3 regions of the Rhodococcus gannanensis genome follow, and region 3 is predicted to be linked to each of the others. Evidence: riboswitches for the same ligand, from Rfam matches in the RefSeq annotation. Region 3 holds a riboswitch; each other region holds the start of a gene.
The links. A riboswitch is a leader RNA that binds a small molecule or an ion and turns the genes downstream of it on or off. The one in region 3 is predicted to bind S-adenosylmethionine.

Region 1 (7,074 bases), on a different contig from region 3:
AGGTCGCGGGCTTCATCTCGCCGAACCCGGGTGGTGTCGGACCGCTGACCCGCGCGTTCCTGCTGAGCAACGTGGTCGAGCGCGCCGAGCAGCTCGCGGCCGAGTCGGTCTGACCGCGGTGACGGCCGCCGCGGAACCGGCGAACCGGTGGCTTCGGTTCGCCCGGAGGAACCTGCCGCTGATCGTGGTCGCGGCGGTCGTCCTGGTCGCTATCGGTTTCGTGCTCGCCGACCGCTGGCGGCGCGGCGCGTTCGTGTTCGGGATCGCGACGCTGTTCGCAGCGGGGTTCCGGCTGTGCCTACGGCCCGAGGAGGTCGGCCTGCTCGCCGTGCGCGGGCAGGCCTTCGACGTCACCGCTCTCACCCTGGTGGGCGGAACGATCGTGTGGCTGGCGGTGTCCATCGACCCGCTCGGAACCGGCTGAGCCGCAAGCAGATCAGGGGGATTCGTCGTGCCGGTGCAACGGACTGCGCCGGCACGACGAGCGGGACTACGAGACGGGCGCGTGCGCCGACTGCCGGGTGGCGCGCGCCGCCCGGGCCATCGCCAGGGTCTCGTCCATCAGTCCGGTCACCCACTCGAATTCGGTGAGGAAGCCATCGTGTCCGGCGGCCGAGTGCACGATCCGCGCGCCGTCGCACCCGGGGAGCAGTTCGGCCATCTCGACGATCTGGTGCAACGGCATGATCCGGTCGGAGTCGATGGCGCCGACCATGACCGGGACCGGAGTCGAGGCGAGGGCGGCGGGAATGCCGCCGCGACCGCGGCCGACGTCGTGCTTGTTGGCGCTGTGGGTCAGCGCGACGAAGGAGCCGGCGTCGAACGTCGCCACCAGCTTGTTCGCGCAGTAGTCGAGGTAGCTGTGCACGGCGTATCGCCCGCCGTTCCAGATGTCCTCGCCCGGCTGCTCGGCGTTCGCGAACTGATCGTCCAGGGCTGCGGCGCCGCGATACGTCAGGTGGGCGAACCGCCTGGCGATGTTCAGCCCGTTGTCCGGCGTCGTCCCGGTGTCGTAGTAGTCGCCGCCGTGCCAGTTCGGGTCCGCGGCGATGACGTCGAGCTGCGCGGTGTGGCCGCCGATCTGGTCGGCGGTGGCGCGGGCGTTGACCGCCAGCAGCAGGGCAGTCTCGACCCGGTCCGGGTGGCCGATGATCCACTCGAGGGCGCGCATGCCGCCGAGCGAACCGCCGACGACGGCCGCGAACCGGTCGATGCCCAGCTGGTCGGCCAGTGCGCGTTCGGTCTCGACCTGGTCGCGGATCGAGATCGCGGGGAACCGCGAGCCCCAGGCGCGGCCGTCGGGCGCGGGCGACCCGGGGCCGGTCGTGCCTCGGCAGCTGCCGAGCACGTTCGTCACGAGCACGCACCATTCGTTGGTGTCGACCGGGGCTCCCGGTCCGACCATCCCCTGCCACCAGCCGGGGGTGGGGTGGTTCTCGTCGGCGGGACCGATCACGTGTGAGTCCCCGGTGAGGGCGTGTTCGATCAGCACGATGTTGTCGAGGGCGGCGTTCGGCTCACCCCAGCATTGGACGGCGACAGTGACCGCAGGGAGCACCGCACCGCTCTCGAGGGGGAGCGAACCGATGTCGATGTAGGTCAGTGTTCCGTCGGTCGGAATCGTCCAGGCGGTGGTCAATGTCTCGGTCACAAGCGACTGCATCGTGCCGATGCTAATGTCCGCGCCTTCGTGGGAAAGGAGTTTCACGAAACCTGTTCACGTCCGGTTTTCGAGGCACGGATCCCGGTCCGCGCCAGCGCCATCGTCTCGTCGAGCAACCCGGTCACCCACGTCGCCTCGGTGAGAAACCCGTCGTGGCCGTCCTTCGAGTTGACCACCCGCAGCCCTTCGCACCCCGCGAGGTGAGCCGCGATCTCCCGCTGCTGCCACAGCGGGTAGAGACGATCGGAGTCCACGCCGCCGACGACCGTCGGCACGGCGCACGAGGCGAGTGCCTTCTCGACGCCGCCGCGACCGAACCCGACGTCGTGCCGGTTCATGGCCTCCGTCAGCAGGACGTACGTGCCCGCGTCGAACCGGGCCACCAGCTTCGACGCCTGGTGCTGGAGATAGCTGTCCACCGCGTAGCGGCCGCCCGCGCGCGGGTCCTCGCCGTCCTGCGCGTCGTTGTGGAACCGAGCGTCGAGTTCACCTTCGGTGCGGTAGCTCAGATGCGCGATCCGCCGAGCGATGCTCAGCCCGGCATCCGGACCGTGTCCGGTGCCGTGGTAGTCACCGCCCTGCCAGGCGGGGTCGGAGGTGATCGCGGCGATCTGTGTGGTCTGGGTGCCGATCTGGTCCGCGGTCGCGCGAGCGCCACAGGCGAGAACCAGTGCGGCCGTTACCCTCTCGGGATGCCCGATGATCCACTCAAGGGTGCGCATTCCGCCCATCGACCCGCCCAGTACTGCAGCGAATCGCTGGATCCCGAGCAGGTCGGCGAGCGCCGCCTCGGCGGCGACCTGATCGCGGATCGAGGTCTCGGGGAAGCGGGATCCCCAGGGCATCCCGTCCGGGGCGGGGGACGATGGACCTGTTGTGCCACGGCAGCCGCCGAGCACGTTCGTCGACAGTACGCACCACTCGTCGGTATCGATGGGTGCGCCTGGCCCGACCATGCCGTCCCACCAGCCGGGGGACGGATGGCCGTCGCCGGCCGGACCGGTGACGTGCGAGTCGCCGGTCAGCGCGTGCTCGACGAGCACGACGTTGTCGCGCGCCTCGTTCGGTTCGCCCCAGCACTGGACGGCGAGCGAGACGTCGGGGAGCACCGCCCCGTTCTCGAGCGTGAGCGAGCCGATGGGAATCGTGGTCAGCCGTCCGTCCGGCGACGGGAAGAGCTCTCGGGACATCGCCGGACGGGGGCTGGAGACGGAACCGACTGTCAAGACGCCGCCGCCGCGAATCCGGCCTCGAGGTCGGCCAGGATGTCGTCGATCCCCTCGATTCCGACCGCGAGACGCACCAGGCCCGGCGTGACACCGGCGGCGAGCTGCTCCTCCGGGGTCAACTGCGAGTGGGTGGTCGACGCGGGGTGGATCACGAGCGACCGGACGTCGCCGATGTTGGCGACGTGGCTGTGCAGCGTGAGCGCATCGACGAACCTCTTGCCCGCGTCGACGCCGCCCGCCAGCTCGAACGCGACGATCGCGCCGGCGCCCTTCGGTGCCAGCTGCTGACCACGCTCGTACCACGGGGAGCTGGGCAGCCCGGCGTAGGCGACCCGGACGACACCGTCGTGGCCCTCGAGGAACTCCGCGACCCGCGTGGCGTTCTGCACGTGCCGCTCGACACGCAGGCTCAGGGTCTCGATGCCCTGGCTGATCAGGAAGGCGTTGAACGGGGACACGGCGGAACCGAGGTCGCGGAGCAGCTGCACCCGGGCCTTGAGCGCGTACGCCGGTGCGCCGAGGTCCGCGAACACCGCGCCGTGGTAGCTGGGATCGGGCGTGGTGAACCCGGGGTGCCTGCCCTGTGTCCAGTCGAAGTTGCCGCCGTCGACGATCACGCCCGCGATCGCGGTGCCGTGACCACCGAGGTACTTGGTTGCCGAGTGCACGACGATGTCCGCTCCGTGCTCGAGCGGACGCAGCAGGTACGGGGTGGCGACGGTGTTGTCGACGATCAGCGGGATTCCCGCCTCGTGTCCGACGGCGGAGATGCCGGGGATGTCGAGGATGTCGTTCCGCGGGTTAGAGATGGACTCGCCGTAGAACGCGACCGTGTTCGGGCGGATCGCCGCACGCCACTGATCGAGGTCGTCGGGGTCGTCGACGAACGTCACCTCGACACCCAGCTTCGGGAGGCTGTAGTGGAACAGGTTGTACGTGCCGCCGTACAGGCTCGGGCTCGAGACGACGTGATCGCCCGCGCCCGCGATGTTCAGGATCGCGAAGGTCGACGCGGCCTGCCCGGACGACAGCAGGAGCGATGCGACGCCGCCCTCGAGAGAGGTGATGCGCTGCTCGACCGCGTCCTGCGTGGGGTTCATGATCCGGGTGTAGATGTTGCCCGGCTCCGCGAGGCCGAAGAGTGCGGCGGCGTGGTCGGTGCTGTCGAAGGTGTACGACGTGGTCTGGTAGATCGGCAGTGCCCGCGCCTTGGTGGTGGCGTCGGAGGTCTGACCCGCGTGGATCTGCTTCGTCTCGAAGGTCCAGTTCGCGGTCGGATCGATCGGGTTCTCGCTCATGGGTCGGCTCTGCTCCAGGATGTGGTCCGAAGATGCGGCGCGTGGGCGCCCGGGCTGATGGGGCCTATCTGCGACAACAACACATGGTTAAACCTCCGGTGGGTCGTGTCCCTGTTGGTGGGTCCGTCCCAACGGACCCGCGCTTGTCCTCCGGCGTCCTCGAAGGACCTGGTCATCACCCGGGGCACCCCACCGCGGAAGGAGGGTTGCCGGCCAGCGAGCCGGGGCTTGATGCTGACACTCATGACCTGGCAGCGATCTTAACGGTTCTCGTCGCACGTACCGACAACGGGGACTCCGGCATGCCCCGGTGTCTGTGCGCCCCGCTCCCGGGTGACCTGCGCAACACCACTAAACTGCTGGTCGCAAGTCTGCAGTCGAAGTGGGAGACCCTGAAGTGAAGGACGCCGCCGCGGCGCTTACCCGGGGTCTGTCGGCCCGTCACATCCGATTCATCGCCCTCGGCTCGGCGATCGGTACCGGCCTGTTCTACGGCTCGGCCGGCGCGATCGAGAAGGCCGGACCGTCGGTCCTCCTGGCCTACCTGATCGGCGGTGCAGTCGTCTATCTGGTGCTGCGCTCGCTCGGCGAGATGGCGGTCCGGAACCCCGTGTCCGGGTCGTTCGGTGAATACGCGAGCACCCACCTCGGCCCGCTCGCCGGCTTCATGACCGGCTGGACGTACACCTTCGAGATGATCGTGGTCTGCCTGGCGGACGTCACGGCCTTCGGCGTCTACATGGGCTTCTGGTTCCCCGACGTGCCCCGCTGGATCTGGGTGCTGGCGATCGTGTTCTTCATCGGCGCCCTCAACCTGCTCAGCGTGAAGGTGTTCGGCGAGCTCGAGTTCTGGTTCACGCTGGTCAAGGTGGCCGCGATCCTCGCCCTCATCGGCGCAGGCGTGGCGACACTGATCTTCGGCTTCGGCATCTACGACACCGCGGAGGGCGCGAGCAACCTCTGGGACGAGGGCGGATTCTTCGCGAACGGGTTCGGCGGGTTCGTGGCCTGCTTCGCGATCGTGATGTTCGCCTTCGGCGGCACCGAGATCATCGGCATCACCGCCGGTGAGGCGGAGGACCCGGCGCGCACCATCCCGCGCGCCGTGAACACCGTCCCGGTCCGGATCATGCTCTTCTACATCGCCACCCTCGCGGTCATCATGGCGATCATCCCGTGGCACACCATCGGAACCGGCAGCAGCCCGTTCGTGCAGATCTTCGAGGCGATCGGAGTGGGGCCGGCCGCCGCCGTGCTCAACGTCGTCGTCATCACCGCGGCGCTGTCGGCGATCAACAGCGACATCTTCGGCGCGGGCCGCATGATGTACGGCATGGCGCAGCGTGGGCAGGCACCTGCCGCGATGACGAAGCTGTCGCGCTCGGGCGTGCCCTGGATGACGGTCGCCGTGATGATCGGTGCGCTGCTCCTCGCGGTGTTGCTCAACTACCTCATCCCCGAGTCGGTGTTCATCGTGATCGCGTCGATCGCCACCTTCGCCACCATCTTCGTGTGGGTGATGATCCTGCTCGCGCAGATTCGGTCGCGCAGGCGGATGACGAGCACCGAGGTGCGGTCGCTGAAGTTCCCGGTACCGATCTGGCCCGCCGGGCAGATCGCGGCGCTCGGGTTCCTCGGGTTCGTGATCGTCGTCCTCGCGTTCGACGCCGACACCCGGGTCGCCCTTGTCGTCGGTGCCGTGTGGCTCGCCGCACTGACCGCGGCGTACCTGCGCTTCGTCAAGCCGCACGTACACGCGCCGAGCCCGGCGGTCGAGCCCTCGCCGAACTGAGCGAGGGGTCTCACCCGCGCCGGGTGAGGAAACGCCGCCGGTCCGGCGGTTGACTTGGCCCCGTTGCGTCGTAGACGAAGGGCGGGACCGTGAGCGCTGACGTTCGGGCTGTACCCATTCCGGGCGGCGACTCGCTGCCGTTCCCCCCGACCCCGTCCGGGAGCGTCGCGGGCCGGACGATGCAGGAGTCCGTCTACAGTCCGCGTCCGAAGGAGGGGCGCCTGCCGGCGGACGCTCCGAACATCCTCGTCGTCCTCGTGGACGACGCGGGTCCGGGACTGCCGAGCACGTTCGGCGGCGAGGTGCAGACCCCGACGCTCACCCGGACGCTGGGGGAGGGCATCGGCTACAACCGCTTCCACACCACCGCGATGTGCTCGCCGACGCGGGCGTCCCTGCTCACCGGGCGCAATCACCACCGCGTCGGGAACGGTCAGATCGCGGAACTGGCGAACGACTGGGACGGGTACTCCGGGCACATCCCGAAGTCGAGTGCGACCGGCCCCGAGGTGCTGCGCCGGTACGGGTACACGACGGCGGCGTTCGGGAAGTGGCACAACACGCCCGCCGAGGAGACCACGGCCGCGGGCCCGTTCGACAACTGGCCGACCGGCGTCGGTTTCGACTACTTCTACGGGTTCCTCGCGGGGGAGGCGTCCCAGTACGAACCGCACCTGGTCCGGAACACCACCGTGGTGCTGCCGCCGAAGAGTCCGGAGGAGGGCTATCACCTCAGCGAGGACCTCGCCGACGACGCGATCGGATGGCTGCGGAGGCACCGGGCGCTCGACGCGGACCGGCCGTTCTTCATGTACTGGGCGAGCGGGTGCCTGCACGGACCGCACCACATCATGAAGGAGTGGGCGGACCGGTACGCAGGCAAGTTCGACGACGGCTGGGACGCCTACCGCGAGCGGGTGTACGAGCGGGCGAAGGACCAGGGCTGGATCCCGCAGGACGCCGACCTCACCGACCGCGACCCGACGATGCCCGCCTGGGGCGACATTCCCGAGGAGGAGAAGCCGTTCCAGCGGCGGTTGATGGAGGTGGCGGCGGGCTTCGCGGAGCACTGCGACGTACAGGTGGGCCGTC
Region 2 (7,074 bases), on a different contig from region 3:
ACAAGTCGGCCTGAGCGGTGCCGTTACCCTTCCCGATCATCAGCTGGAGGCGGCCACCCGACAGGTTGTCGAGGGTCGAGTAGTCCTCGAACGCGCGGACCGGGTCGAGCAGGCTCAGGGTCGTGACGCCCGTCCACAGTTCCAGCGTCGTCGTGCGGGCCGCGATGTTGCTGAGCACGACCGGCGGAGCCGATGCCAGGAAGGGGCGCTCGTGCCGCTCCCCCACCGCGAAACCCTCGAAGCCCAGTTGCTCCGCGAGAACCGCGGTGTCGACTACTTCCCGCAGTCTGGTCGCGGGGTCGAGCACTTCACCCGAGACCGGGTCCGGCTGGTGGGTGATGAGACTCAGGAGCAGGAACTTCACGCGGAGTGCGCCTTTCGGGTCAGGTGTTTCTCGAACGGGTGCGGTCCGATCTCCTCGGACGGCCGGGTCGGGTCGAACAACGCCGTATAGCCGGCAGCCAGATAGAGGGCGACCGCCTCGGGTTGCCGCCAGCCCGTGGTCAGGAAGATGCGGCTGTACCCCCGAGCCGCCGCCTCCGTCTCGAGTTCCGCCAGCACCACCCGGCCGAGACCTCGACGCCGGTGGTCCTTCGACGTCCAGATCCGCTTCAACTCGGCGGTTGTCCCGTCGTACCGACGGAAGGCGCCTCCCGCCACCGGCGTCCCCTCGTCGAGCAGGATCAGCAGGGCCCCGTCCGGTGGCGCGAACTCGGCGCCCGGGTGCGTCGTGAGCGCCTCGAACTGCTCCTCGAACGGTCGCTCGTAGCGGGTGCTGTACTCCCGCGCCAGTTCTGCCAGGAGGGGTGCAGCGAGCGGATCGTCCTGCAGCACTGCGCGGACCTCCAGTTGCCCTGCCGTCATGCGACCACCGGCCGCCGCACCCCGAACCGGAACGGCACCGGCGCCCGGACGTCGCCGGCGACGAGTCCGGCGACCAGTTCTCCGACGGCGGGAGCGAACTTGAATCCGTGCCCGGAGAATCCCGCGGCGACGGTGACGTCCCCGGCGCGGTCGACCACGAACCGACTGTCCGGGGTGCTGGTGTACAGGCAACTGTCGGGCACCGCCGACGCCGCGTCGACTCCGGGCAACCAGGTGGCCGCGTAGTCCACCAGACGCTGCACACCGTCGGGGTCAGGTCGGTGGTCGCGCGTGTCCGGGTGGACCACGGGGCCCGTTCCGTGTTCGCCGACCTTGACACCGGTCTCCGAGCCGAGCCCGTAGACGCCCTCTCCGTCGAGTTCCGCGCCGGGATGGTGGACGAAACTCGGCCAGTCGGCATCCGTCACGGGCGCGAAGTGTGCGGGCTGTTCCTGGGTCGTGCGCAGCGACGGCAGGACCGGCGCCGGCCGCACCGTCGTGTTCGCGAGCAGTGGTCGCGTCCAGGCGCCGGCCGCGAGGACCACGTGCCGGGCGCGGATCACGTCGACATCGGTCACGACCTCGACCCCGGAGGCCAGGCCGTGGATCTCGCGCACCGGTGTCCGGTGCCGAATCTCCACGCCCGCTCGCCGGGCGGCGTCCTGCAGCGCCCACACCGCCCTGTCCGCGTGCAATCGGCCTGCGGCCGGGTGGTGCAGCACCGTCGTGTCGAATCGCATTCCGGGCCAGCGGCTCTCCGCCGCCGGGACGTCGAGGACCTCGTGGTCGATGCCCAGCGCCCCCAGGGTGCTCGCCCGGGTCAGCACCGTCTCGGGGCGGCCGTGGTCGACGGCACCCGTCAATGTCAGCACCGAGGTTCCGGTGACCTCCTCCAAGGAGCGCCACAGTGGCAGGGCGCGACCGGCGAGGAGCGTGTGGAAGTCGTCGTCGTAGGCCTGACGGTAGATTCGGGACGTGCCGTGCGAGGCACCACGCCGATGGTCCGGCTCGAACTGTTCCAGTTGCACCACCGATCGACCGCGGGCGGCGAGCCGCCAGGCGGCGGCGGAGCCGATCACTCCACCCCCGACGACGGCGACGTCCACCGGGTACTCGGTCACACCGGTCACCGCTACTGCTTCTTCGGCAGGCCGGGCGGATTGATCTCGGAGGCGTCGAGCGCTTCGGAACTGATGCCCCACCGCTCCAGCACCTGGGTGTAGGTTCCGTTCTCGATCAGATGGTTCAGCGCGTCGTTGATCGCGCCGATCAGCCCGTTGTCCTTCTTGGTCAGGACCGCGATCTCACCCTGCAGATCGAGTCCGGCGCCGGAGAACGTCCCGACGACCTCGGTCTCACCGGTCTGCAGGGCGTGGAACGACGAGGACGGGTTCGGGCCGACGTAGGCGTCGATCCGGCCCGACCCGAGCGCCAGGTAGTAGTCGGTGGCCTGCTGGTAGTAGAGGATCTCGGCGGGCTCCAGGCCGGCGGCGACGTTCTGCTCGTTCCACTCGACGAGCAGTGCCTCCTGGTTGGTTCCCGACCCGACTCCGATCGTCAGGCCCGCGATGTCCTTCGGGCCCGAGAACGTGATGCCGCTGCCCTTCTTCACCTCGACGGCCAGGCTGTCGAGACGGTAGGTGGCGAAGTCGTACTTCTCCTTGCGCTCCTCCGTGACGGTGACGTTCGAGATGAAAGTGTCCGCTTCGCCGGAGTCGATGCGCACGAAGTTCTGCGCCCAGTCCGCTGCTGTCAGTTCGATGTCGAGCCCCAGGACGTCACCGACGAGATGCGCGATGTCCGTTTCCGATCCGATGAGCGTCTTGTCGTCGTCGGCGTAGAAGCGGAGCGGCGGGACGGTGCCCGCCGACCCGGTGACGATCAGCGTTCCGCGATCGCGGATCGCCTGCGGCACCTTCGCCGCGATGTCCGGCACCTCGTCGGTGCTGATGCGGTTCTGCTCGGGCGTCAGGTTGTACCCGGCCGCGGTCGCGGCATCGGGCTCGGCGGCTTCGCCCGAACTGCACGCGGCACCCGCCAGCAGGGCAACGGCGGTCAGAGCCGAGGCGAACAGCCTCGTGTGGCGGATGGTGGCGGACATCGTTTCCTTCCAGGGCGATTTCTCGGGGGGATTGTTCAGAGCACGCGCGACAGGAAGGCGCGGGTGCGGTCGTGCGTGGGATGATCGAGCACCTGCGCGGGTGCCCCCTGTTCGACGACCACGCCGTCGTCCATGAACACGACCGTGTCGGCGACTTCTCGGGCGAACCCGATCTCGTGGGTGACGATGACGAGGGTCGCGCCCGCCCGGGCGAGGTCGCGGATGACGTCGAGTACCTCGCCGACGAGTTCGGGGTCGAGGGCCGAGGTGGGCTCGTCGAACAGAATGACCTTGGGGCGCAACGCGAGTGCCCGTGCAATCGCCACCCGCTGCTGCTGCCCTCCCGACAGTTGCTTCGGGTACCGGTCGGCCTTGTCGGCGACTCCCACCCGCTCCAGCAGTTGCCGGGCCTCGGCCGTCACCTCGCCGCGGTCACGGCGCTGCGCGGATATCGGCGCCTCCGTGACGTTCTCGAGAACGGTGAGATGCGGGAACAGGTTGAAGTTCTGGAACACGAAGCCGATCTTCGAGCGTTGCCGCAGGATGTCCCGGTCCCGCAGCTCACGCAGGATGTTGCCGCGGCGGCGGTAGCCCACGAGCTCGCCGTCGATTCGGATGGACCCGCGGTCCACCTTCTCCAGGTGGTTCAGGGTGCGCAGCAGGGTCGACTTCCCCGACCCGGAGGGACCGAGGATCACCGTCACCTCGCCCTGCCGGACCGTCAGGTCGACGCCCTTGAGAACCTCCAGCGAACCGAAGGACTTGTGCACCCCACGCACGTCGACGGCATGTACTGCCTGTACATCGGTGGTCGTCACCGCGTGGCTCCTCTCGGCGCGCCGGTACTGGTGTCGCGGATCTCGCGGTACTTCGCCTGCACCTTCTGCCAGGGCGTCAACGGCAACGTGCGGGCCGACCCTCGGGCATAGTGCCTCTCGATGTAGTACTGCGCGACGGACAGGATCGACGTCAGCACGATGTACCAGACGGTCGCGACCATCAGCAGTGGCACCACGCGGCCGTTGCGGCCGAAGATCACCTGTACCTGGTAGAAGAGTTCCGCGATCGCCATCGTCGACACGATCGAGGTTCCCTTGAACAGGCTGATCACCTCGTTGGCCGCGTTCGGCAGGATCGACCGCATCGCCTGCGGCAGAACGATCTTGACGAACTGGCGGGTACGCGGAATCCCGAGAGCGTTCGCCGCCTCGATCTGCCCGTCGTCCACGGAGATGATTCCGGCACGGACGATCTCCGCCGAGTAGGCCGCCTGGTGCAGGGCGAGTCCGACGACCGCCGCTGTGAACCCGGAGATCACACCGGTGACGTTGAACTCGAAGAACCCGGGCCCGAACGGGATACCCAACGTCAAAGTCTGGTACAGGTAGGCGATGTTGAACCAGAACAGCAGCTGCACGATCAGCGGGATCGACCGGAACGCCCAGACGTAGGTCCACGAGATCACCTGCAGCACCGGATTGTTCGACAGTCTGGCCACTGCCAGCAGGACTCCGAGCCCGAACCCGAGAACCGTGCCCCAGAGCGTCAGCTCGATCGTCGTCCACAGGGCCGCGAGAATCGACGGGGCGGTGAAGTACTGCGCGAACGTCGCCCAGTCCCAGCCGGGGTTGACAACGAGGCCGTGCACGAACTGCGCGACGAGCACCAGCGCCGCAATGGCGACCACCCACCGCCAGGGGTGTCGGGTGGGGACGACACGCAGGTCGGCCTCGTCGGCGGCCTCGGCCGGAGCCGGCGGTGCGCTGGTGGCGGGCGCGCTCACGACGGCACCTCGAAGTCGGTCACGGGCAACCCTTCACGATTGGGACCGGGTGGCCGAAGCCACCCCGTCGCGCGTTCCATCGATCCCGGCGGTAGCACCCACACCGTGTGGTGGGGTTGCTGCGACGTCACAGAGCCGGGTCTCTCGGTCGCTCTCGATGGTCAAGCACTCGAGCAGTACTGTCGCGCACTCGGTTCCCTCGGTCACGCTTTGGATTCCGATTGATTCGAATTGACAGGTGGGCCTGCTACCCACCCTGCCGGTTCCGCGCCGCTGTTCCGCGTGCGGGACTGGTCAGCGTAGCGGCAGTGGGCGCCCGGCGACGACGAGGACGACGGCCTCGCACTCGGCCGCGACGGCGGCGTTGAGCCGGCCGAGGACGTCGCGGAAGCGGCGGCCGGAGGCGGTCGCGGGGACGACGCCGCTGCCGACCTCGTTGCTGACGACCACGACCTGCACGTGCGTCCGGCGGAGCGCGAGGACGAGGTCGTCGATGTCGGATCGAACCACGGGCCAGGAACTCTTGTCGGTCCAGGCGCCGTGCAGGTCGATGCGCCGGGCGAGCCAGGTGCCGAGGCAGTCGACGAGAAGTGGGCCGGTCGCCGTGCGCAGTGCGCCGACGAGGTCGTCGGTTTCGAGAGTCCGCCAGGTATCCGGCCGGGACGAACGGTGCGCGGCGATCCGCGCTGCCCACTCGTCGTCGCCGTCGTCCGCGGCCCCGGTCGCGACGCAGGTGACGTCGTCGCGGTCCGCGAGCAGGCGCTGGGCGTGGGTCGACTTGCCGGCCCGTGCGCCGCCGAGCACCAGGGTTCGCTGTGCGGCGGGCACACGGTCCGGCGGCGCCCCGACGGCGATCACAGTCCCGTCCGGGACGACGCGAACTCCCCACGGCCGAAGCCTGTCCGACAGATCGGCGGGATTGTGATGGCCGAGGTGAACGGCGATCACTTCGGTGTCATCGGTTACCGCGCCGAACTCGCGGAGTGCGGCGAGGGCGCGCGGGAACGTCCGCAGGTCGAGGTGGTCGGGTTCGTGTTCTGCGCGATCCCCGAACGTCTCCTCGAGGAAGACCGTGTCGTAGCGGGCGTCGCGTAGCGAGCCCAGCTGCGCCGCGTCGAGTGGTCCGGTGTCGGTGGCCCACAACAGTTTCCGCCCGCCGGACGCAACCTCGTACAGTACGCAGTCACCGTCGCGGTGAACGCGGTGGGCGGCGGACAGCACCCGAACCGCGTGGTCGCCCGCCTGCACCACGTCACCGGGCGCGACGGCGGTCCAGTGCACCGGGTCGTCCGGGCCGACCCAGTCCCGGCACAGGTCCAGAGCCTCCGGCGGTCCGATGACCTCCAGCGGTTGTTCCCGCGCGACCCACGACCTCATCAGCAGCGCGAGCGGGCCGATGTGGTCGGGGTGGGCGTGGGTGAGCAGGAGGTGCCGCACACGCGACAGCGACCGCCCGGCGTGCGCCGCCGCGCGGGGCACCTCCGGGCCACAGTCGAGCAACAGGACGTCGTCGACGAGCGCGGCGGTCTGGGCGCGGATCTCGCCGCGCTCCAACATGACCGAGCAGGACGCGCAGGTGCAGAACGGGTTGGGCCAGCCGTCGGCGGCACCGGTACCGAGCAGCACGACCTCCATCAGGGCCGGCCTCCCGCGAGCGGAAGCACCACCGGGCCACCGGGCCGGTCGAGAACCTCGACACGGGCACCGTAGACGTCGGCGATCCGGTCCGCCGTCAGCACCTCCTCCGGCGTCCCGTCCGCGACGACGGCGCCGCCGTCGAGCATCACGATCCGCCGCCCGTACTGGCCGGCGAGGGTCAGGTCGTGCATCGCCGCGACGACGGTCAACCCGTCCGAGATCCGCAGCGACTGCACCAGGTCGAGCACCTGCTGCTGGTGTCCGATGTCGAGGGCGCTGGTCGGCTCGTCGAGGAGCAGCACCCGCGGCTGTTGCGCGAGGGCGCGGGCCAGCACCACGCGCTGCAGTTCTCCGCCGGACAGGGCGGTCGCGGGCCGGGACACCAAGGCGCCCAGGCCGAGCCGGTCGACGAGGTCGTCGACCACCGTCCGGTCGTCGGCGCTCCCGACACCGAACCGCGGCAGGTGCGGGGTGCGGCCGAGAGTGATCAGGTCGCGGACGGTGACGCCGTCGGGGACGACGGGACGTTGCGGCATCAGCGCGACGGTCCGCGACATCAGCCGCCGCGACGCGCGTCCGGGGTCGTGGTCGCCGACCCGTATCTCGCCCGATGCGGGAATCAGCCCGGCCAGGGCGTGCAGCAGCGTCGTCTTGCCTGCGCCGTTGGGACCGACGATCGCGAGCCATT
Region 3 (7,074 bases):
CGTCTATCACCACCTGTCGCGCCGCACCGGTGCCTACCTGGGCTACATGAACGATGCGGAGGACCGCCCGTGACCGTCACTTCCGACCTGCCGGTGCGCGGCGACGCTCCCACCAGGACGCTCGTCGTGGACACCGTCGACACCCTCGTCGACGGTGTCCGCCACGTACGGTTCGTCGATCCCGCCGGAACGCCGTTGCCGTCGTTCACACCGGGCAGCCATGTCGTGGTGTCCTGCGGAACCGACCCGGACGGTCGGCCCCGCACCAACTCGTACTCGCTGACCGGGCCCGAGTTCGAGCCCGACGCCTACGAGATCTCCGTCCGCCTCGACCCCGCCGGGCGCGGGGGATCGCGGTGGATTCACGATCTCGCAGCAGGGGACGCTGTCGAGATCAGCCGTCCCCGAAGCGCATTCGCACCCGTCCTCACCGCGCGGCACCATCTGCTCGTCGCGGGCGGCATCGGGGTGACGCCGATCCTCTCGCACGTGCGGGCGGCCGCAGCCTGGGGTCGGTCGTTCGAGGTGCACTACACCTTCCGTCCCGGCGATGGACCCCACCTGGACGAGCTCCGGGAGCTGTGCGGGGACCAGCTGCACTGCCACCACACGCCCGACGAGTTCTGGGCTGCGCTCGCGCCCACACTGCTCGACAGCCCGCTCGGAACGCACCTGTACGCCTGCGGTCCCGGCGTGCTCATCGACGACCTCGTGGCCCGAGCCGGCGCGGCGGGCTGGCCGGACACCCGAATCCACTACGAGCACTTCGGTGTCGGTGAACTCGACGCAGGTGAGCCGTTCACCCTCGGTCTGCGGCGCAGCGGAATCGACGTCGAGGTCCCGTCCGGGGTCAGCGCACTCGACGCGCTCGAGCGCAGCGGCGTCGCGGTCCCGAACCTCTGCCGACAGGGTGTCTGCGGGGAGTGCCGCACCGCCGTCGTCGGCGGCAGCCCCGTACACCGAGACCTGTACCTGACCGAGTCGGAGAAGGAGAGCGGCGGCCACTTCATGCCGTGTGTCTCCCGCGCCGACGGCAACCGAATCGAGGTGGATCTGTGACTGCGGTGGCCCTGCCGGCGCGCGTCGTCGGCTTCCCGTTCCCCTTCCCACACGAGACGTACCGCTACAGCACCAACGTGGAACCGGCGGGCACTCGCGCCGTCACCGCGGCGGGCGGGTGGGGTGAGCACCCCGTCGACGTCGACGAGTACTACCGCGACGAACTCGTCGAACGGGACCGTGTCCTGGCCGCCGATCCGTCCCGCTTCCAGGCGCTGCCTCACATGGACGTCGCGCAGTGGGAGACGATGACGACCCTCATGCGGATGCTCGCCGACGCCCACCCCGACCGGTTCTCCCTGACCCGAATCGGATCCGAATGGCACTGGCGCAATGGTGAACTCGGCTGGGAGCAGAGCTTCGTGCCGGGTGACCCCGACACCCTGCCGGAGCCGCCCCTGCGGTACATCGGCCGGCAGGTCCAGGAGGACATCGTCCTGCTCGACCAGCGCCAGGGCGCCCTGTGGGGTGACGCGGGCCTGGTCACCTTCGCCGCCGACTGGTCGCTGCGTTTCGACGTCGGGATGAGCTTCCTGCAGATCCACGGACCGGTGCCCCGCGTCCACGAGGAGGGCGTCATCCCGCGTGCCCAGCAGTTCCTCATGGGACTGCAAGCGGGACAGCGCTATCGACGCACGAACTGGACGCTGACCGTGGACCGGCGACTCGACACCGCCACCGAGACCTACCCCGACTGGGGTCGGGACCGGAGGCTGCTCGCGGAGGGGCCGCTCGCCGACGTCGGACGGCGCCTGCACTTGCGGGTGGAGGTGCAGCACCTGATCCGGCTCGGCGCCTCGAACGCCATCCTGTTCCTCATCCGCACTCACATGCTGCCCCTCGAGGACGTCGCCCTCGTGCCCGAGTGGGCGCAGCGACTGCACGACATCCTCGTCGAACTGCCCGACGACATCGCCGACTACAAGGGAATCACCCGTACCCGTGGACCGGGCATCGACTGGCTCCGGGAATACGCGGGGACACACAACTGAACAGAGGGCTCGACAGCACGACCATCCATCCACATTCAGGATTCTCGGAGGAGCGCGCGTGACCTTGCCTGTACACATCAGCGATCTTGCCCGTCTGCCCTGGCCGTTTCCCGATCCCGAGGACGCGTTCACCCCGGTGTCCGGGGAGGACGGCGCCGTCGGCGATCTCGGATCGGACTATGTGGAGGTGATGGCGTCACGGGCTGCGGCGTTCGCCGCCGATCCGGGCCTCCTCCGCCTGTCTTCGGACACGGCGCCCGCGTGCTGGGACGCGATGCTGTACCTGATGGGCAGGCTCGCGGCGGACTACCCGGACTCGATGGAACTGCACCGAGACGGCACCGAATACCGCTGGGTGAACAGGCTTCTCGGCATAGATCAGGACTTCCTGCAAGGAAACTCGGGGACCCTGCCCGAACATCCCCTGACGTTCATCGGGCGTCAGGTACCCGAGGATATCCTGCTGCTCACCGAGCGTGACGGCGCACTGCGCCTCGACGCCGTGCCGGCCGCGGCAGGCAAGCCCGAGCTCGCCGCCACCGAATGGTTCCTGCGCCCGCTGACTGTCGACCAGGTGTATCGGCAGATGAATTGGACGTTCGCGCAGAGCGATTCAGGTGCCGACGCGATGGTCGACGCAGAATGGGGACGCATCCGGATGCGGATCGAGGTCGAACACCTGACCAGGCTCCCCGTGACCGGTGCGCTGATGGTCACCACCCGCTCGTACACGGCCTCCCTCGCGGACATCGCCACCGTCGCCGAGTGGGCCGAACAACTCGCCGACGCCGTCGAGTGCCTTCCTGCCGAGGTGGCCGCGTCCAGGGGCGTCGACGTAGTCGGGGCGCCCGTGGTCGCGTGGCTTCGGGCATGGGCCGCAGCCACGGAAGAGACGGTCGCGCAGGGCGATTCGGCGGCGTAGGGGATCTCGCCGAACGCACAGCGTGGAATCCTCGTCCCCAAGGTGCTGTGACCTGTGGTGACGGTTCCCGATTCGCCCGATTTTGCGGCCGATTCACCCAGCCGGGCTACGACGATGGTTGCTGGACATCTAGTTCAGCGCGCTACCCGCCAGCCACTGGTCCCAGGGCAGGCCCCAGTCGCCGTTCTGCCACACCTCGAGCGGGGCGCCGCCGGTGTTGCGGACCTCGACGACGTCGCCCGGTCCCGAGAACTCGAAGAACCACTGCGCGTTCTCGGGGCTGAGGTTCAGGCAGCCGTGCGAGACGTTGGTGTTGCCCTGGGCCCAGATGGTCGAGGCGAGTTCGTGGAGGTAGATGCCGTCGGTGCTGATCCGCGTCGCCCAGTTGATCGACTCCTTGTAGCCGAGGCGCGAGTTGATCGGCAGCCCGTACGTCGAGGAGTCCATGATCACCGGATTCGCCTTGTCCATCACCGTGTAGACACCCGGCTGCGTCCAGAACGACAGCGTCGTGTCCCCGACGGTCTCGGTGCCGCCCATGCCCATCGACGTCGGCATCTCCCGGATCAGCTGACCGTTCTCGTAGACCGCCACCGTCTTGGTGTTGTCGTCGGCGATGGAGACGTGCGAGTCGCCGATGCGGAACGACACCGACTCGTCCTGCTGTCCGTAGAGCCCGTTGCCGAGGTCGACGCCGTAGATCTTCGCGTCCACCGACACCGTCGTTCCCGGCGTGTAGTACTGCTGCGGTCGCCAGTGGGCGTTCTGGTCGTCGACCCAGAACCACGAGCCCTGGACCGGGGGAGTGGTGGTCACGGTCATCGCCCGCTCGGCCGCGGCGCGGTCCCCGATCGGCTCGTCGAAGTGGGCGACGACGACCAGTCCGACGCCGTAGGTTCCGCCGTCGGCGAGGGGTTGTCCGCCCGTGGTGGTCAGGTACAGGGCCGTTTGGTTGTTCGGGGTGACGGTGGTGAACGACGCGTCGCGTGAGGTCTCGACGCCCCGGCTGTCGACGGCCTGCGCCGCCAGCGCGTACGTCTTGCCGTAGCCCAGCGGCTCGGCCGGCTTCCACGACGCCTGGTCCGGTGTGGTGATGCCGTCGATCACCTTGCCCTCCGGATTGGTCAGGGTCACCGAGGTCAGCGTGCCGTTCGTGACGTCGACCGTGATCGGGCGCAGCGGATCGACAGGTGCGCTGAGATCGGTGGGCGTGAAGGTGATCGTCGCCTCGGACTCCTGCGAGCCGGGCGCGCCGCCATCCGGCGAACCGGAGTCGCCCGAGCATCCGGCGACGAGCGCGATCGTCGCGACGAGCGCGGCGAGAACGAGAAAAATTCGGCGAAGACGCGGCACGACATGCCTCCCAGATCGGAACCCGTCCCACCAGCGTATCGAGCGACGTGAGCACGGGTTTCCATGGGCGGTCGGCCACGGAAGCCGCCGCACGCCGACGACGGGAAGGTGATGCAGGTCACGATGCCGCGTTGGGTGTTCGGGTTGACAGGCGCTCGGCGCGGCTGCCATTCTCGCTTCAGGTCATGAGTGCCAGCGTTCAGCCCCGGCTTGCTGGCCGGCAACCCTCCTCCGCGGTGGGGTGCCCCGGGTGACGACCAGGCCGTGCATCCAATTCCGGGCACGGCAAGCGCGGACTCGATGCACAACCACCTCACGCACGGGTCCCTGAGCTCCAAGGGATGACGCCATGACCGCTGTTCTGGAATCCACCACCTGTGCCGACCTCTCGGTCAATGAAACCTCTTGTGACACCGCACCTTTCGCGTCCGTGTGTGGGTCGGATCTGGTTGCTCCGCTCGCCGACGGCAGCGCCGTCACCTACGCGAACTTCGACTACGCGGCCAGTGCCCCCGCACTGTCCTCCGTCGCCGCTCGGGTCCAGGACCTGCTGCCCTTCTACGCCAGCGTGCACCGCGGCGCCGGCTTCGCGTCGCAGGTCTGCACCGAGCGCTACGAGGGTGCTCGTGGCGTCGTCGCCGACTTCGTCGGAGCCCGTGAGGACGACGTCGTCGTGTTCACCCGCAACACCACCGACGCGCTCAACCTCCTCGCCTCCTGCGTGCCCGGCGAGACCGTCGTCCTGGACATCGAGCACCACGCAAACCTGTTGCCCTGGAACCGAAACGGCGCTCGCGTCGTGCGTTCCGCCGGCACCGTCGAGGAGACGATCCAGCGGATCGTCGCCGAGCTCTGCACCCGCCCCGCCGCGCTGCTCGCGGTCACCGGCGCCTCCAACGTCACCGGTGAGGTGCTGCCGATCGACCGCCTCGCGCGGATCGCACACGAGTGCGGCGCCCGCATCGTCGTCGACGCCGCCCAGCTGCTGCCGCACCGCCGCGTCGACATCTCCGACCTCGGCGTCGACTACCTGGTGTTCTCCGGACACAAGCTGTACGCACCGTTCGGTGCCGGTGCCCTCGTCGGCCGCGCCGACTGGCTCGACGCGGCCGACCCGTACCTCGCCGGCGGCGGAGCCACCAAGAACGTCGACCTCGACGACGTGCAGTGGGCCGCCGCGCCGCAGCGGCACGAAGCCGGCACCCCGAACGTCCTCGGCGCCGTCGCGATCGCCGCGGCCTGCGAGGCGCTCGCCGGCTTCGACGCCGACGAGGCCGAACTGCACGAGCGGATCCTGTGCGACCGGCTGGTCGCCGGCCTCTCCGACATCGACGGCATCGAGATCCTGCGTGTCTGGCCCGATTCCGCGGACGCGGTCGGCATCGTCACGTTCACCGTCGCGGGCGCCGAGCCGCGCGAGGTGGCGACGTTCCTGTCCGACAACTACGGCATCGGTGTCCGTGACGGCCGCTTCTGCGCGCACCCGCTCCTCGCCCGCCTCGGGCACGGCGAGGGCGCGGTCCGCGCCAGCCTCGGGCTCGGCAGCAGCAGCGCCGACGTCGACCGCCTGATCGGCGCCGTCGCGGATTTCGTGCGCGGGCGCGCGACGTCGTCCGCCGCCGGCCGCTAGTATCGGCGGCATGACCTCGGACGCGGCGGAGACGATCGACGGCCAGTGGTGCCGTCGGCACGTCGACCTCTGCCGCACCGCGTCGGGCAGCTGTCCGGTCTGAGCACTGCCTCGACCGACCCCCGACCCTTCCGCACCATCCGAGGACCAGTCATGTCTGCATCCTTCTCGAACACATCGCCCCGGCCGCTGCACGTGGCCGTCGAACTCTCCGGGGCAGGCCGCCATCCCGCGGCCGCCGCCCACACCGACTTCCGAATCCCGCCCGGCCTCAGCGACTACTGGGTCGAACTGACCTCGTCGACCCTCGACCTCGCGGGCGATCCCGGCTCCGTCGTCCGGGTTCGCGCCCACGACCTGGGGGAGGCGCGCCGTAAGCGGGAGGTCGTGCGCACCCGCGCCGAACGCGACGGTCGCGATCCCGACACCGTCGCCGTCCTCCTCGACGTCGAGGTGCTCCTCGCCGACGACCACCGCACCGCGTACCGCGAACTCGCCCGGCTCGATGCGGGTCTGCCGGACCGCCGGGTGCCGGAATCCATCTGGTACGCAGGGACGGCGACCGGGCTGGTCGGGCTGCTCTCCGACATCCGCACCGCCGGTGTGGCCGACGGCGTCACCCTGTTGCCGCTCGTCCTGCCGCAGGTGCTCGACCGTGTCGTCGACGACGTGCTTCCGCCGCTGCACGCGGCGGGGGTGACGCGGCCGTCCGCGGTTCTCGGCGAGGTCCTGGGCCGATTCGGTCTCACGCCGCGCGCACTCGCGTCCTGACGCGGACACCCCGTCCGCCGATCCTCGGCTGATCCGCGGGCGGGGTGTCCGCTTTCGGAGCGTGTCAGATCGACGAGGCGTCGTACACCGTTCGTCCGCCGACGATGGTGCGCAGCACCTCGATCTCCGCGATCCGCTCGGGATCGACCTCGCACGGGTCGGCGTCGAGCACCACGAGATCGGCGTACTTGCCGACCTCGATCGAGCCGGCCACGTCGTCGCAGTGCGTCTGCCAGGCAGCGTCGACGGTCTTCGCGCGGACCGCGTCCTCCACCCCGACCGCCTCGTCCGGATTGAGGGGCGTCCCGCCGAACCTCTCGCGGGTGACCTGGACCTGGATCTCACGC

Region 1: linked by a shared signal. The riboswitch ahead of ACFSJG_RS11240 (bifunctional o-acetylhomoserine/o-acetylserine sulfhydrylase) and the one ahead of ACFSJG_RS26715 (aminotransferase class V-fold PLP-dependent enzyme) in region 3 are both predicted to bind S-adenosylmethionine.
Region 2: linked by a shared signal. The riboswitch ahead of ACFSJG_RS23825 (amino acid ABC transporter permease) and the one ahead of ACFSJG_RS26715 (aminotransferase class V-fold PLP-dependent enzyme) in region 3 are both predicted to bind S-adenosylmethionine.

What each region holds. Positions count from the first base shown of each region.
Region 1 covers NZ_JBHUFB010000010.1:56,297-63,370, reverse strand. Annotated here, with positions in the region: gene ACFSJG_RS11260 (bifunctional methylenetetrahydrofolate dehydrogenase/methenyltetrahydrofolate cyclohydrolase) at 1-113, shown strand, start outside; gene ACFSJG_RS11255 (DUF3017 domain-containing protein) at 119-424, shown strand; gene metX (homoserine O-acetyltransferase MetX) at 491-1,663, opposite strand; gene metX (homoserine O-acetyltransferase MetX) at 1,705-2,853, opposite strand; gene ACFSJG_RS11240 (bifunctional o-acetylhomoserine/o-acetylserine sulfhydrylase) at 2,886-4,190, opposite strand; SAM riboswitch class IV at 4,325-4,439, opposite strand; gene ACFSJG_RS11235 (amino acid permease) at 4,588-5,982, shown strand; gene ACFSJG_RS11230 (sulfatase-like hydrolase/transferase) at 6,162-7,074, shown strand, end outside.
Region 2 covers NZ_JBHUFB010000020.1:659,656-666,729, forward strand. Annotated here, with positions in the region: gene ACFSJG_RS23800 (LLM class flavin-dependent oxidoreductase) at 1-364, opposite strand, end outside; gene ACFSJG_RS23805 (GNAT family N-acetyltransferase) at 361-864, opposite strand; gene ACFSJG_RS23810 (FAD-dependent oxidoreductase) at 861-1,985, opposite strand; gene ACFSJG_RS23815 (ABC transporter substrate-binding protein) at 1,997-2,965, opposite strand; gene ACFSJG_RS23820 (amino acid ABC transporter ATP-binding protein) at 3,001-3,783, opposite strand; gene ACFSJG_RS23825 (amino acid ABC transporter permease) at 3,780-4,748, opposite strand; SAM riboswitch class I at 4,822-4,912, opposite strand; gene ACFSJG_RS23830 (bifunctional adenosylcobinamide kinase/adenosylcobinamide-phosphate guanylyltransferase) at 5,043-6,383, opposite strand; gene ACFSJG_RS23835 (ABC transporter ATP-binding protein) at 6,383-7,074, opposite strand, start outside.
Region 3 covers NZ_JBHUFB010000022.1:274,342-281,415, reverse strand. Annotated here, with positions in the region: gene ACFSJG_RS26740 (dimethylamine monooxygenase subunit DmmA family protein) at 1-73, shown strand, start outside; gene ACFSJG_RS26735 (PDR/VanB family oxidoreductase) at 70-1,059, shown strand; gene ACFSJG_RS26730 (heme-dependent oxidative N-demethylase family protein) at 1,056-2,051, shown strand; gene ACFSJG_RS26725 (heme-dependent oxidative N-demethylase subunit alpha family protein) at 2,110-2,973, shown strand; gene ACFSJG_RS26720 (L,D-transpeptidase) at 3,103-4,326, opposite strand; SAM riboswitch class IV at 4,508-4,624, shown strand; gene ACFSJG_RS26715 (aminotransferase class V-fold PLP-dependent enzyme) at 4,676-5,956, shown strand; gene ACFSJG_RS26710 (hypothetical protein) at 6,110-6,727, shown strand; gene ACFSJG_RS26705 (amidohydrolase) at 6,792-7,074, opposite strand, start outside.